Regions from separate parts of the Streptomyces nojiriensis genome, predicted to be linked through region 1. Evidence: riboswitches for the same ligand, from Rfam matches in the RefSeq annotation. Region 1 holds a riboswitch; each other region holds the start of a gene.
What was found. Region 1 has a riboswitch for cobalamin ahead of JYK04_RS27805 (ribonucleoside-diphosphate reductase subunit alpha). Riboswitches for the same ligand answer to the same signal wherever they lie in the genome.

Region 2: linked by a shared signal. The riboswitch ahead of JYK04_RS38060 (CoA-acylating methylmalonate-semialdehyde dehydrogenase) and the one ahead of JYK04_RS27805 (ribonucleoside-diphosphate reductase subunit alpha) in region 1 are both predicted to bind cobalamin.
Region 3: linked by a shared signal. The riboswitch ahead of JYK04_RS37215 (prenyltransferase/squalene oxidase repeat-containing protein) and the one ahead of JYK04_RS27805 (ribonucleoside-diphosphate reductase subunit alpha) in region 1 are both predicted to bind cobalamin.

What each region holds. Positions count from the first base shown of each region.
Region 1 is NZ_CP071139.1:5,933,640-5,938,086, reverse strand. It holds gene JYK04_RS27820 (carbon starvation CstA family protein) at 1-1,220, shown strand, start outside; gene JYK04_RS27815 (CstA-like transporter-associated (seleno)protein) at 1,217-1,414, shown strand; gene JYK04_RS27810 (GNAT family N-acetyltransferase) at 1,553-2,050, shown strand; cobalamin riboswitch at 2,102-2,223, shown strand; gene JYK04_RS27805 (ribonucleoside-diphosphate reductase subunit alpha) at 2,367-4,447, shown strand, end outside.
Region 2 is NZ_CP071139.1:8,430,901-8,435,347, forward strand. It holds gene JYK04_RS38055 (acyl-CoA dehydrogenase family protein) at 1-613, opposite strand, end outside; gene JYK04_RS38060 (CoA-acylating methylmalonate-semialdehyde dehydrogenase) at 610-2,109, opposite strand; cobalamin riboswitch at 2,295-2,465, opposite strand; gene JYK04_RS38065 (short-chain fatty acyl-CoA regulator family protein) at 2,575-3,990, opposite strand; gene aceA (isocitrate lyase) at 4,376-4,447, shown strand, end outside.
Region 3 is NZ_CP071139.1:8,233,049-8,237,495, forward strand. It holds gene JYK04_RS37210 (prenyltransferase/squalene oxidase repeat-containing protein) at 1-2,176, opposite strand, end outside; cobalamin riboswitch at 2,348-2,417, opposite strand; cobalamin riboswitch at 2,541-2,669, shown strand; gene JYK04_RS37215 (prenyltransferase/squalene oxidase repeat-containing protein) at 2,785-4,197, shown strand; gene JYK04_RS37220 (DUF4430 domain-containing protein) at 4,261-4,447, opposite strand, start outside.

The DNA.
Region 1 (4,447 bases):
CGGCGAGCGGCGACGGACCGGTCTTCGCCGGGTCGATGTTCCCCTTCGTCTTCATCACCATCGCCTGTGGCGCGCTCTCCGGCTTCCACGCGCTGGTCTCCTCGGGAACCACCCCGAAGATGATCCAGAAGGAGACCCAGGTCCGCATGATCGGCTACGGCGCCATGCTGACCGAGTCCTTCGTCGCCGTCATGGCGATCATCGCGGCCTGCATCATCGAGCCCGGCCTCTTCTTCGCGGTCAACTCCCCCGGCGGCGTCATCGGCACCACGGTCGAGTCCGCCTCCCAGGCGGTGACCAACTTCGGCTTCGCCATCTCCCCCGAGGCGCTCGCCCAGGCCGCGAAGGACGTCGAGGAAGCCAGTCTGCTCTCGCGCACGGGTGGCGCGCCGACCTTCGCACTCGGAATGTCGGAGATCTTCTCCGCCGTCGTCGGCGGCGCCGGCATGAAGGCCTTCTGGTATCACTTCGCGATCATGTTCGAGGCGCTCTTCATCCTGACGACGCTCGACGCGGGCACCCGCGTGGGCCGGTTCATGCTCCAGGACACCCTCGGCAACGTGCACAAGTCCTTCAAGGACGTCAGCTGGAAGCCCGGCGTGTGGTTCGCGAGCGCGATCGTCGTCGGCGGCTGGGGCTACTTCCTGTGGGTCGGCATCAAGGACCCGCTGGGCGGCATCAACCAGCTCTTCCCGCTCTTCGGCATCGCCAACCAGCTGCTCGCCGCGGTCGCACTGGCCGTCTGCACCACGCTGCTGGTCAAGTCCGGCCGGCTCAAGTGGGCCTGGGTGACGGGCGTTCCGCTGGTCTGGGACGCCACGGTGACCCTCACCGCGAGCTACCAGAAGATCTTCTCCGAGGACGTGAAGGTCGGCTTCTTCGCCCAGCGCGACAAGTACCAGGCCGGCATCGACGCCGACAAGGTGCTGGCGCCCGCCAAGAACATGGACGACATGCACACCGTGGTCACCAACGCCACGGTCGACGGCGTGCTGTGCGCCCTCTTCGCCCTCCTGATCATCGTGGTCCTCGCGGACGCGGCCCGGACCTGCCTCAAGGCCGTCCGCGACCCGGGGTCGGCGACCCTCTCCGAGACCCCGTGGACCGAGTCGAAGATCGTCGCCCCGGCCGGGCTGATCGCGACCGCCGAGGAGCGGGCGGAGCTCGCCGCGGCGGGCCCGGAGGCGGGCGGCGGACCCGTCAGGGAGCCGGTGGCGTGAGCACCGTACGGAACGTGCTGGCCAGGGCCCGGTTCTACGTACGGGAGTTCTCGGGGGAGGCCGCGTACGACCGCTACGTGGCCCACGCCCGCTCCCACGACCCGGACGCGGAGGTCCTCACCCGCCGCGCCTTCGAACGCGCCCGTACGGACGCCCGCGAGGCGGACCCCCGCGAGGGCTTCCGCTGCTGCTGAGCCACCCCGCACGCGAAGGCCCCGCCGGATGCTTCCGGCGGGGCCTTCGGGCTGTTCGGTCTCCTGTACACCCGGGGCTTCTCCTGCCTGCGGCTACGGCGACGACGGCGCCGACCGCCGTCCTGCACACTCGACCGCATGGACATGGTGATCAGAACGGCGCTGCCCGACGACTACGCGGAGCTGGGTGAGATCACGGCGCAGGCCTACCTCGCCGACGGGCATCTGGACTTCAACGAGGACGACGCGTACCTGAACGTGCTGCGCGACGTGGCCGGCCGGGCCGCCCGGGCCGAGGTGCTCGTCGCCGAGCGGGACGGGCGGTTGCTCGGCGGTGTGACCTTCGCCGCTCCGGGCAGTCCGCTCGCCGACATCGCCGCCCCCGACGAGGCGGAGTTCCGGATGCTCGCCGTGGCCCACGAGGCGCGCGGCCAGGGCGCCGGCGAGGCTCTGGTGCGGGCCTGCGTCGAGCGGGCGCGGGCCCTGGAGGGCGTGACCGGCCTGGTTCTCTCCACCCAGCGCAGCATGGCCGGAGCCCATCGGATCTACGCGCGCCTGGGCTTCGTACGCACTCCGGAGCGGGACTGGGCGCCGATCGAGGGCCTGACACTCCTCACTTACCGGCTCAAGCTGTAGCCGTGCCGACACTACATGTGGGGGTTACCGCACAGGGCCGCCCCCACATGTATGCTCATGCCTGCTGTCGCCGCAGGGGAATCCGGTGCGAATCCGGAACTGTCCCGCAACGGTATGAAGTGTCCGGCTACCGGATGCCAAGTCCGATGACCTGCCGACAGCGCGCCCGGATCGACCGAACCGGGTGCCGATTCGTCCGGGCCTCGCGGTTGGGCCGGTGGACGCCATGCGGGGTACGCGTTCTCGTCGCGCCCGCGTGCGCCCGCTCGCGCCCCGCTCCGCCGATGACCGGGCCGAGCGAGGGAGAGCTCCCGCCGTGACCATCGCGCCTTCCGCACCGCGCGCCGAGTCCACTTCTGGCGACAACACCGAGGGCCCGGGGGCCACGCTGCTGCGTACCCTCACCGAACTTACGGCGGACCTCCCCGACACCGACCCCGGCCGGGTCGCGGCCTCCGCGCTGCGCGGCCGCAGCTCCGCCGCCGACGACGCCGAACTGCGCGGGCTGGCCACGGAGGCCGCCGCCGGCCTCATCTCCGAGGACCCGGCCTACTCCCGGCTCGCCGCCCGCCTGCTGACGCTGGCCGTGCGCGACGAGGCCGCGAGCCAGGGCTCCACCTCCTTCTCGGCCTCGGTCGAGGTCGGCCACCGCGAGGGCCTCATCGCCGACCGCACCGCCGAGTTCGTCCGCACCCACGCGAGCCGGCTCGACTCGCTCGTCGAGCTGACCCTCGCCGAGGGCGCCGACGACCGCTTCGGCTTCTTCGGCCTGCGCACCCTGCACAGCCGGTACCTGCTGCGCCACCCGATCACCCGTCAGGTCATCGAGACCCCGCAGTACTTCATGCTGCGCGTGGCCTGCGGCCTCGCCGCGGACGACAGCGTGCAGGCCGTGGAGGAAGTGGCCTCGCTGTACCGGCTGATGAGCCGCCTGGACTACCTGCCGTCCTCCCCCACGCTCTTCAACTCCGGCACCCGGCACCCGCAGATGTCCTCCTGCTACCTGCTGGACTCCCCGCTGGACGAGCTCGACTCGATCTACGACCGCTACCACCAGGTCGCCCGCCTCTCCAAGCACGCCGGCGGCATCGGCCTCTCGTACTCCCGCATCCGTGCCCGCGGTTCGCTGATCCGCGGCACCAACGGCCACTCCAACGGCATCGTGCCGTTCCTGAAGACCCTCGACGCCTCCGTCGCCGCCGTGAACCAGGGTGGCCGCCGCAAGGGCGCCGCCGCCGTCTACCTGGAGACCTGGCACGCGGACATCGAGGAGTTCCTGGAGCTCCGCGACAACACCGGTGAGGACCAGCGCCGTACGCACAACCTGAACCTCGCCCACTGGGTGCCGGACGAGTTCATGCGCCGCGTGAACGCCGACGCCGACTGGTCGCTGTTCTCCCCGGCCGACGTGCCCGAGCTGGTCGACCTGTGGGGCGACGAGTTCGACGCCGCCTACCGCAAGGCCGAGGCGGACGGCCTGGCCCGCAAGACCATGCCCGCCCGCGACCTGTACGGCCGGATGATGCGCACCCTCGCGCAGACCGGCCAGGGCTGGATGACCTTCAAGGACGCCTCCAACCGCACGGCGAACCAGACCGCCGAGCCGGGCACCGTCGTGCACTCCTCGAACCTGTGCACCGAGATCATCGAGGTCACCAACGACGGCGAGACGGCCGTCTGCAACCTCGGCTCGGTCAACCTGGGCGCGTTCGTCATCGACACGGCGGACGGTCGCGAGATCGACTGGGAGCGGATCGACGAGACCGTCCGCACCGCCGTCACCTTCCTCGACCGCGTGGTGGACATCAACTTCTACCCGACCGAGCAGGCCGGCCGCTCCAACGCCCGCTGGCGCCCGGTGGGCCTGGGTGCGATGGGCCTCCAGGACGTCTTCTTCAAGCTGAAGCTGCCCTTCGACTCCCCCGAGGCGAAGGCTCTGTCCACCAAGCTCTCCGAGCGCATCATGCTGGCCGCCTACGAGGCCTCCTGCGACCTCGCCGAGCGCAGCGGCCCGCTGCCGGCCTGGGAGCAGACCCGTACCGCCCGCGGTGTCCTGCACCCGGACCACTACGACGTCGAGCTGAACTGGCCGGAGCGCTGGGCCGCGCTGCGCGCCCGCGTCGCCGAGACCGGCATGCGCAACTCCCTGCTCCTCGCCATCGCCCCGACGGCCACGATCGCCTCGATCGCCGGCGTGTACGAGTGCATCGAGCCGCAGGTCTCCAACCTCTTCAAGCGCGAGACGCTCAGCGGTGAGTTCCTCCAGGTGAACGGCTACCTGGTGGAGGAGCTGAAGCAGCTCGGCGTGTGGGACGCCCAGACCCGCGAGGCGCTGCGCGACTCCTCCGGCTCGGTCCAGGGCTTCGGCTGGATCCCGGCCGAGGTCCGCGAGCTGTA
Region 2 (4,447 bases), 2.5 Mb from region 1:
AGCCCATCTTGCGCTCGTCCGGGCCGAAGGAGACCCCGGCATCTCCCCGCTCGACGACGAACGCGGAGATGCCGCCCGGGCCCTCCCCGCCGGTGCGCGCCATGACGATGTAGACCTCGGAGGCGCCGGCGCCGGAGATGAACTGCTTGACCCCGGTCAGCACATAGCCGTCGTCCGTGCGCTCGGCCCGGGTGCGCAGCCGGGCCGCGTCGGATCCGGCGCCGGGTTCGGTCAGGCAGTAGCTGCCCAGCGACCGGGCGGAGCACAGGTCGGGCAGCCAGCGGGCCCGCTGGTCCGCGTCCCCGTACCGGTCGATCATCCAGGCGACCATGTTGTGGATGGAGAGGTATCCGGCGATGGAGGGGCAGCCGGTGGCGAGGGCCTCGAAGACGAGGACGCCGTCACCGCGGGTGAGGCCGGAACCGCCGTGCTCCTCGCGGACGTAGACGCCGCCGAGCCCGAGGTCCGCCGCCTTGCGGAGCACGTCCAGCGGGAAGTGCTTGTCCTGGTCCCAGGTGACGGCGTACGGGCCGAGCTGCTCCTGGGCGAAGTCCAGCGTGACCTCGGCGAGGGCGAGCTGATCGGGGCTGAGGGTGAGGGTCACCGGGCTCATCCCATCGTCGGGATGGTGAAGCTCGCGCCCTCCTTGGCCCCGGAGGGCCAGCGCGAGGTGACGGTCTTGGTACGGGTGTAGAAGCGGATCGAGTCGGGGCCGTGCTGGTTCAGGTCGCCGAAGCCGGACCGCTTCCAGCCGCCGAAGGTGTGGTACGCCACCGGGACGGGGATCGGCACGTTGACGCCGACCATGCCGGCGCCCACCCGCCGGGTGAAGTCGCGGGCCGTGTCCCCGTCACGGGTGAAGATCGCGACGCCGTTGCCGTACGGGTGCTCGGTGGGCAGGCGCAGGGCCTCCTCGTAGTCGGCGGCCCGTACGACGGACAGCACCGGGCCGAAGATCTCCTCGCGGTAGATCCGCATCTGCGGGGTCACGCGGTCGAAGAGGCTGGGGCCGGCGAAGAAGCCGTCCTCGTGTCCGGGCAGGGTGAACCCGCGCCCGTCCACGACGAGTTCGGCGCCCTCGGTGGCTCCGATGCCGACGTAGCGGTTCACCCGGTCGAGGGCGTCCTGGCTGACCAGCGGCCCGAAGTCGGCTCCGGGGTCGTCGGAGCGGCCCACGCGCAGGGTCGCGATGCGCTCCGTCAGCTTGGTCACGAGGGCGTTCGCGGTCTCCTCGCCGACGGGGACGGCGACGGCGATGGCCATGCAGCGCTCGCCCGCGGAGCCGTAGCCGGCGCCGATGAGGGCCTCCACGGCCTGGTCGAGGTCGGCGTCGGGCATCACGATCATGTGGTTCTTGGCCCCGCCGAAGCACTGGGCGCGCTTGCCGTGGGCCGCGGCGGTGGCGTAGATGTGCGCGGCGATCGGGGTGGAGCCGACGAAGCCGAGGGCCTGGACGCGCGGGTCCTCGAGGAGGGTGTCGACGGCCTCCTTGCCACCGTTGACCACATTGAGCACGCCCGGCGGCAGGCCGGCCTCCAGGAACAGCTCGGCGAGGCGCAGCGGTACGGAGGGATCGCGCTCGGAGGGCTTGAGGATGAAGGAGTTGCCGCAGGCCAGGGCGGGTGCGGCCTGCCACAGGGGGATCATCGCCGGGAAGTTGAAGGGGGTGATGCCGGCGACCACGCCGAGCGGTGAGCGCAGGGAATGCACGTCGATCCCGGTGCCCGCGTTGTCGGTGAACTCGCCCTTCAGCAGGTGCGGGGCGCCGGCGGCGAACTCGACCACCTCCAGGCCGCGTTGCAGGTCTCCGTGGGCGTCGGCGACGGTCTTGCCGTGCTCGGAGGACAACAGCCGGGCGAGGGAGTCGCGTTCGCCCTCGACCAGTTGGAGGAAGCGCAGCAGTACGCGCGAGCGGCGCTGCGGGTTCCACTGTCCCCAGTCGGCCTGCGCCTCCTCGGCGTTCGCGATGGCGGCCTCGGTGTCGGCCCGCCCCGCGAGCGGGACCCGGGCCTGCACGGAGCCCGTGTTGGGGTCGTGGACGTCGGTGAAGAGACCGGAGGATCCGGTGGTGTGCTTGCCGCCGATGAAATGGGTGAGTTCACGGACCATGGGTGCCTGCTCTCGTCAGGTTGGATCCGGGGATGGCACGGCCGGCCGGCGGACGGCACCCGATGGGGTGCTCCGCTGGGAGGGGCGTGGGACTACGAGCGTGCGAAGGGGTGCGCGCGCTCCGCCGGATCACCAGGGTCGTGGGTACAAACCGGTGCCATGCGTGTCTGCTCCATCCTCGTGGACAACACGGAACATCCGCGGCCGGTATCCTGACTCCCGGATCCCCGCGTGCCGCCCGCCTTCCCGACAGACCTCGTCAGTGGCGTGTGGATGGCAGCACACTCCCCGGTCACAGTGGCGGGACCGTGCCGGTTTCTCACCGGCTTCCCTGCACCGCGGACCTTGTGCCACGAACATATAGTTGGACGTCCTAGTAAGTCCAGGGCCGCCGCCGCGCGCCTTCCGTCCGGTCGCGCCGTCTCCGTCGTACCCGCCGTCTGCGGCCCGCGTTCTGACGCCCGCTCAGTCCCGCGCCGGGGCGGGGTTCCGGGTCACCGGGTACGGGATGAAGGTGCTGCTGTTCTCGTCGACGGCCAGCGCCCGCCCGAGCGGCGGCACGGCCCGCTGCGGGCAGTCGAGGCGTTCGCAGAGGCGGCAGCCCATGCCGATCGGAGTGGCGGCCGCCGCATTGTCGAGGTCGAGCCCGTCGGCGTACACCAGCCGCGAGGCGTGCCGGATCTCGCAGCCCAGCCCGATCGCGAAGGTCTTGCCGGGCTCGCCCCAGCCGCCGCGGTGGCGGGTGACGGCCCGGGCGGTCCACAGGTACCGCTGCCCGTCGGGCATGGCGGCCACCTGGACGTGGATGCGGCCGGGCGCGGCGAACGCCTCGTACACGTTCCACAGCGGGCAGGTGCCGCCCGCGCGGGAGAAGTGGAATCCGGTCGCCGACTGCCGCTTGGACATGTTCCCGGCCCGGTCCACCCGGACGAAGGAGAAGGGCACCCCGCGCAGCCTGGGCCGCTGCAGGGTGCTCAGCCGGTGGCAGACCGTCTCGTAGCCGACCCCGAAGTGGTCGGTGAGCCGCTCGATGTCGTACCGGAACTCTTCGGCGGCCGCGTGGAAGGCGCGGTACGGGAGGATGAGCGCGCCCGCGAAGTGGTTGGCGATGCCGATGCGGGCGAGGGCGTGGACCGGGGTGCCGGGCGGGAAGTCCTCGGCGGCCAGCCGGTCCAGCTCGTCCCGGTACTCGATCAGCGCCAGCTGGGTGGCCATCCGGAACGCCTGCTGTCCCGGCCGGAGCCGGTTCGACAGGTGCAGTACCCGGGCGGCGGGGTCGTAGTGGTGCAGCCGGTCGGAGTCCGTGGCCGTCCGGATCCCGTGCCGGTCGGAGAGCCGGCGGGTCAGCGCGCGGATGACGTCCCCCGGGCGGATGCCGATCTCGGCGGCGAGGTCCTCGGCGGCGGCATCGGTGTCGTGCAGGTAGTTCTGCCGCCGGTAGAAGAACTCCCGGATCTCCTCGTGCGGCGAGCGCGGGCTGTCGGCGGCCAGGTCCCGGCCGTCGGCGGCGTCGGCGAGGCGCTCGGCCAGGAGCTGGCCGCGCCGGCCCAGGTCCAGCAGGACCGAGGCGACCGCGGGCATACGGGTGGCCAGTTCGGCCAGGTCGGAGGGGGAGACCCGGGCCTGCGCCACCTCGTTCGCGAGCGCCTCGCGCAGGTCGGCGACGAGCCGGCTGGTGTCGCGCTCGGAGAAGAAGCCCGGATCGACGCCGAAGGCCTCGGTGAGCCGCAGCAGGACCGGAACGGTGAGCGGCCGGGAGTCGTGCTCCATCTGGTTGAGGTAGCTGGGGGAGATGGCGAGCACCCGGGCCAGGTCGGCCTGTGTCATCCGCCGCTCCTCGCGCAGCCGCCGCAGCCGCGCTCCCGCGTACGTCTTGCTCACCGCACTCCCTCGCCGTTCCGGGCTCGACACGCGTCGCCAGAATACGGGGATCTTCATGACCCGAACCCTTCGCAACCTTGGCAATTCCGATGCTGAAGATTCGCAGACCTTGGCAGATGTACCTCCTTGATGGCACTCGGTGTCAATGCCAGAGTCGGTGCAGCGGCCCGCCGGACACGGAGGCCGGGAAGGACGAACTGGCCCGATTCACGCCCTGATTTCGGCCAACCAGGTAGTTCGACCGGCGGTTCGGCAGCATTGCTCAGCTTCGGCCCAGGCTCGGGTTCGGCGGCCGCATCTCCTTACCAGGCACAGAGTGCCAACGCTTCGGGTCCACGGCCCGGCTCATTGGCAAGACAAGCGACGGATGGAAACGGTGACGGTCATGGCAGAGGCGAACACGACGGCGGCGGCCGAGCAGCTCAAGCAGCGGTGGGCCGACGACCCTCGCTGGGCG
Region 3 (4,447 bases), 2.3 Mb from region 1:
CGACCTCGGATTCGCTGGGCGTCCCGATCAGGCTGGGCCAGGCGCCCGACGGCTCCTGGAGGCTCTCCAGGTACGCGATCGGACCGGCCGCCGCGGCGCTCTCACCGGCACGGACCTGGGCGATGACGGCGAGGGACTGGGAGAACACGGACGGGGCGTTGGTGTACGCGCCCTTGGCGGCGCAGCTCCGGTCGGGCGCGGTGCTCGGGGCCGGGCAGACGGCCTTGGCGAGGGCGGCGATCAGGTCCTGGCCGCCGAAGTTGCGCGGATCACGGCCCACCGCCTCGGCGAGCAGGGCGGTCTTGCCGAGGGAACCGCCGCCGGCGTGCTCGGTGCCGATCAGGGTCCAGTCGTGGACGCCGCGGCCCTTGCCGTCCTTGCCGCCCTTGTCGAGGAAATCGACGATGTTGCGCAGGGTGGTGGTGTTCTCGCCGGTGGCGGCCAGGGCGTAGGCCCCGTCGATGGTCAGACCGTAGTCGGCGAAGCCACTGCCGGGGGCGTTCTCGTAGTAACGGCCCTGGACCAGCCGGGTGGTGTCGGTGAGGTACGCGCTGCCCTTCTTCAGGTCCGGCCCGCCGCCCGGGGTGGTGGGAGGTGACGGAGTGGTGGGAGGCGAGGGAGTGGTCGGAGGTGTGGGCGGGTCCGCCTTCTTGGTGGTCAGCTTCACCAGGTCGCTCCTGGCGGCCGCGACGAGGGCCGGCGCCGTGGGGTACAACTGCGGTTCGGTCAGGCATTCTTCGAAGGCGAAGGCCCCGCGGGCAAGCTGCTGCTTGGAGAGCCGGAACAGGCCCGCGTCGGCGTACGGGGTGTCGCCGAGGGCGCGCATGGCCTGGGCCGCCCAGCCGGTGGACCCCGGGCTGCCGGTGGTCATCGAGACGGCGGCGGGCCAGGCGCCGGTGGGCAGCTGGGACTTCCGCAGGTGGACGCGGGCCTTCTCGACGACGGCGTCGTGGCCGCCGGCCCGCTTGAGGGCCAGGGCGATCAGCGCGGTGGAACCCGCTTCGCTCTCGCACCATCCGCCGGAGCGGATGAGGATGCTGGTGAACCCGCCGTCCTCGCACTGGAGGCCGGTCAGCCGCTTCACGGCATCGGCGGGGGGCGTCACACCGCCGTTCAGCAGGGCGATGACCGCCATGGCCTGGGCATCGGACTGGCCGGTGGTGCGGAAGTCGCCCTTGGTGAGGCAGCCGTCGATCGTCTCGCCGTCGCCGATGTCCCTCGGGCAGACGTATTTGACCAGGTCCCCGAGCAGGTCGTGCCCGCCGAAAGCGCGGGGATCCTTCCCGGTGGCCTCGGCGACCAGGGCGAGCCGCGCGGCGGCCGTCGCGTCGGGGATCCCGGCCTTGCCGGCCGGGTAGGCGTACGCGTCCGTGTGCGCGGGCGTGGCCAGGAAGTCGGCGGCCTTGCGGGCCGCCGGGCTCTTGGGGTCGGCACCGGCCAGGGCGTACACGGCCTCCGTGGTGAGCAGGTAGTTCGGGGTGGTGGCACCCTCGTCGACGACGCGCTCGCCGTCGACCAGCCTCCCGGTGACCCAGCGGGTGGCGGCGGATACGTCCACGGTGCCCGGCGGCACGGGGGGCGGGCCCGTCGGGTCCGGGTCGGTGCCGCCGCCCGCGGCGCGGACGTCGTCGGGGGAGAAGGCGGGCTTGCCCGAGGTGCCGCCGATGTCGGTGCTGCCGAACACCCAGGCGTCCACGTCCCCGGCCTTCGGGGTCCGGGCCATCGCGCCGAGCGAGCTGTAGGTCCAGGTCTTCTGGCCGGGGGACGCGGTCCAGTACGACCAGTACGCGGTCGCCTGCGGGGTCAGGACGCAGTTCTCCTTGTCCGCAGTGGGGTACTGAGTACCGGAGTTGAAGGATCCGGTGCCGATGCGGCAGATGAAGGCGGGGCCGTCGTGCTGGGTGCCTTCGGTGGTGAAACCGCCGGTGTGGAGCAACTCGTAGCCCGTGGTGGGTGTGGTGTCGCAGCCCCGCTCGACCTTCCCGCCGAACGGGCCGAAGTCGACGGCGACGATGGCGCCGGTGGTGGACGTGCACCCCTCGATCGGGTCGGCCGCCGCGGAGGGCGTACCGGTGGCGAAGGCCACGCTCGTGCCGAAGGTCAGCAGCGCCGCCGACAGCAGCGACACCAGCCTCTGCTTCCCCGTGCGTCGCTCTGGTTGCTCTGCGGTCCCCACCACGGCCCCTCGTGTCGGCCGGGCGGACCAGTGCGTGGCACAGGGCTTCCCGTACACGCGGAGCGCCGAGCGCAGAACGCTGGGCGCGGCGCAGGACGCAGGACGCGGAAGAAGCCTTCGAACCACGCCGTAGTCCGCGACGGCGTTTCTCGCTGCAAAAACCTGGCTCCAGGCATTCCGGCTCGCCCGGCGGTACCGGGCCTACGGTTGCGGGTCAGCGCCGGATTCAGACCGGCTTCCCCTGGAGCTGAGTGCTTATCAGTCGGAGTGGAACACGCCGCTGAAGACAGCGTCAAGGTGGCCTGCGTCTCAGGGGAGAGGCTTCGGACGGCTCCCTGCGGACCGCTCCCGTCCGGCTGGCGGACCCTTGATCACTCAGGTAGCGTCCAGGGCTGCCAGATGGGGGAATCCGGTGGGAACCCGGAGCTGACGCGCAGCGGTGTGGGACGGCGGGGGCCGTCTCCGAGCCCGAATGCCCATACGGCGATGCAGCACAGGAAGCCGTACCACGCGTTCCGGACGGCGGCCCTCCGGCATGCCCGGCCGTGCGTCCGTACGGCGGCAGGGGCGCGGGAGCGGTCGGCGTCCGCCGATTCCAGGAGCAGGCCATGTCCCGTCCCCGCACCTCCCGCCGCCTCGCGCTCGCGGTGCCCGCCGCGCTCGGCGCCTTCGCCCTCACCGCGCTGCCCGCGTTCGCGACCTCGTCGCCCGCGCAGATCGCCACCTCGAAGACCAACGGCGTCGCCTACCTCAAGTCCCTCCAGGCGGCGGACGGTTCGTACGCCGGTTCCGGCCTCTCCAACGAGTGGGCCTTCAGCACCTTCGCCGCGACCGGCACGGCCGTCGTGGACGTCTACCCCGGTGGCGACACCACGAAGAACGCCCGCACCGTCTACCGCAACCTGCTCTCGACGGCGGGCTGGCCGTCCGCCTCCCCGGTGGTCACCGACTACGAGCGCGGCACCCTGAACGCGTACGCCGCCGGCATCGACCCGGCCCGCGTCTCCGCCTCCCGCAACCTCGTGGCGAACATCTACTCCTACTGGCAGACGGCGGAGGCCGGCTACTTCGGCTCCTCCGGAAACTTCAACGGCACGGTCTTCGCGGCCCTTTCGCTGGGCGGCGCCAGGACACAGGCCGGCGGCGCCCGCATCCCGCAGGCACTGACCGACGCGGTCGTCACCCGGATCCGCGCCAACCAGCACGTGGACGGCGGCTGGACCTACCAGAAGGCCGAGGGCAACCCCACCGTCCTCAACTCCGCCGGCGACGTCGACATGACCGGCGCGGCCATGGCGGCCCTGTGCGTCTCCGGCGTCCCCAACACGGACCCGGACGTCGTCCAGGCGAAGAACTTCCTCAAGAGCACGCTGCTCTCCTCCACCGGCGCCTTCAACTCCCTCTACGGGGTCAACACCAGCTCCAACGGCTGGGGCGTCGCGGGCCTGAACGCTTGCGGCTTCAACCCGCAGACCGGCGACTTCCTCACGGTCACCGGGAAGACCCCGATCGACTTCCTGATAGCCAACCAGTACAACCCGGCGGGCGGCTTCAAGTACAAGCCCTCCGACACCGTCCCCTCTGCCTACTCCTCGATCGACGCGCTGCGCGCCGTCGCGGGCGGGGGCTTCACCACGGCCCCGCCCGTCCCGGTCACCCCCGGCGCCCCGCAGTGGGTCGCCCAGTCCACCTTCACCGCCGGTACGGCCGCCAAGCTGGCCCTGACCGTCGACGACGGCGCCGGCAACCTCAAGGTCTGCTCGGTGGCCTTCACCCCGACCGGTACGACCACCACCCTCGGCGACGTCCTGAACGCGGCCACCACCGGGGCGACCCCGACCGGCTGCGTCACGAGCGTGACCCCCTCGTCGGGCACGGGCACCGTCACGGCCGTCAACGGCAAGGCCAACAGCGGCTCCAGCACCTGGAAGGTCAGCGTCGACGGCTCCGCGTTCGCCGGCGCGGTCCGCAACAAGGTCATCAACGTGGGCGACACCATCGCCCTGCGCTGGGGCGCCTGATCACCGAATGCCGGCGGGGCTGCGGACCTTCGCGGCCGCAGCCCCTGCCGGGCGGGCGGCCGGTTAGAAGGACGTCCAGGTGAAGGACACCCGGTCGCCGGCGCTGAGCTTGAACTGGCAGCCGCCGACCGGGGTCGGGGTGCCGTTGACGGCGATGCTCCAGTACGCCGAGCCGCCGCCGCTGACGTTCTTTATCGTGTCGACGGAGAAGTCGTCGAAGGACGCGTACCAGGTGCCGTCCCAGGTGAAG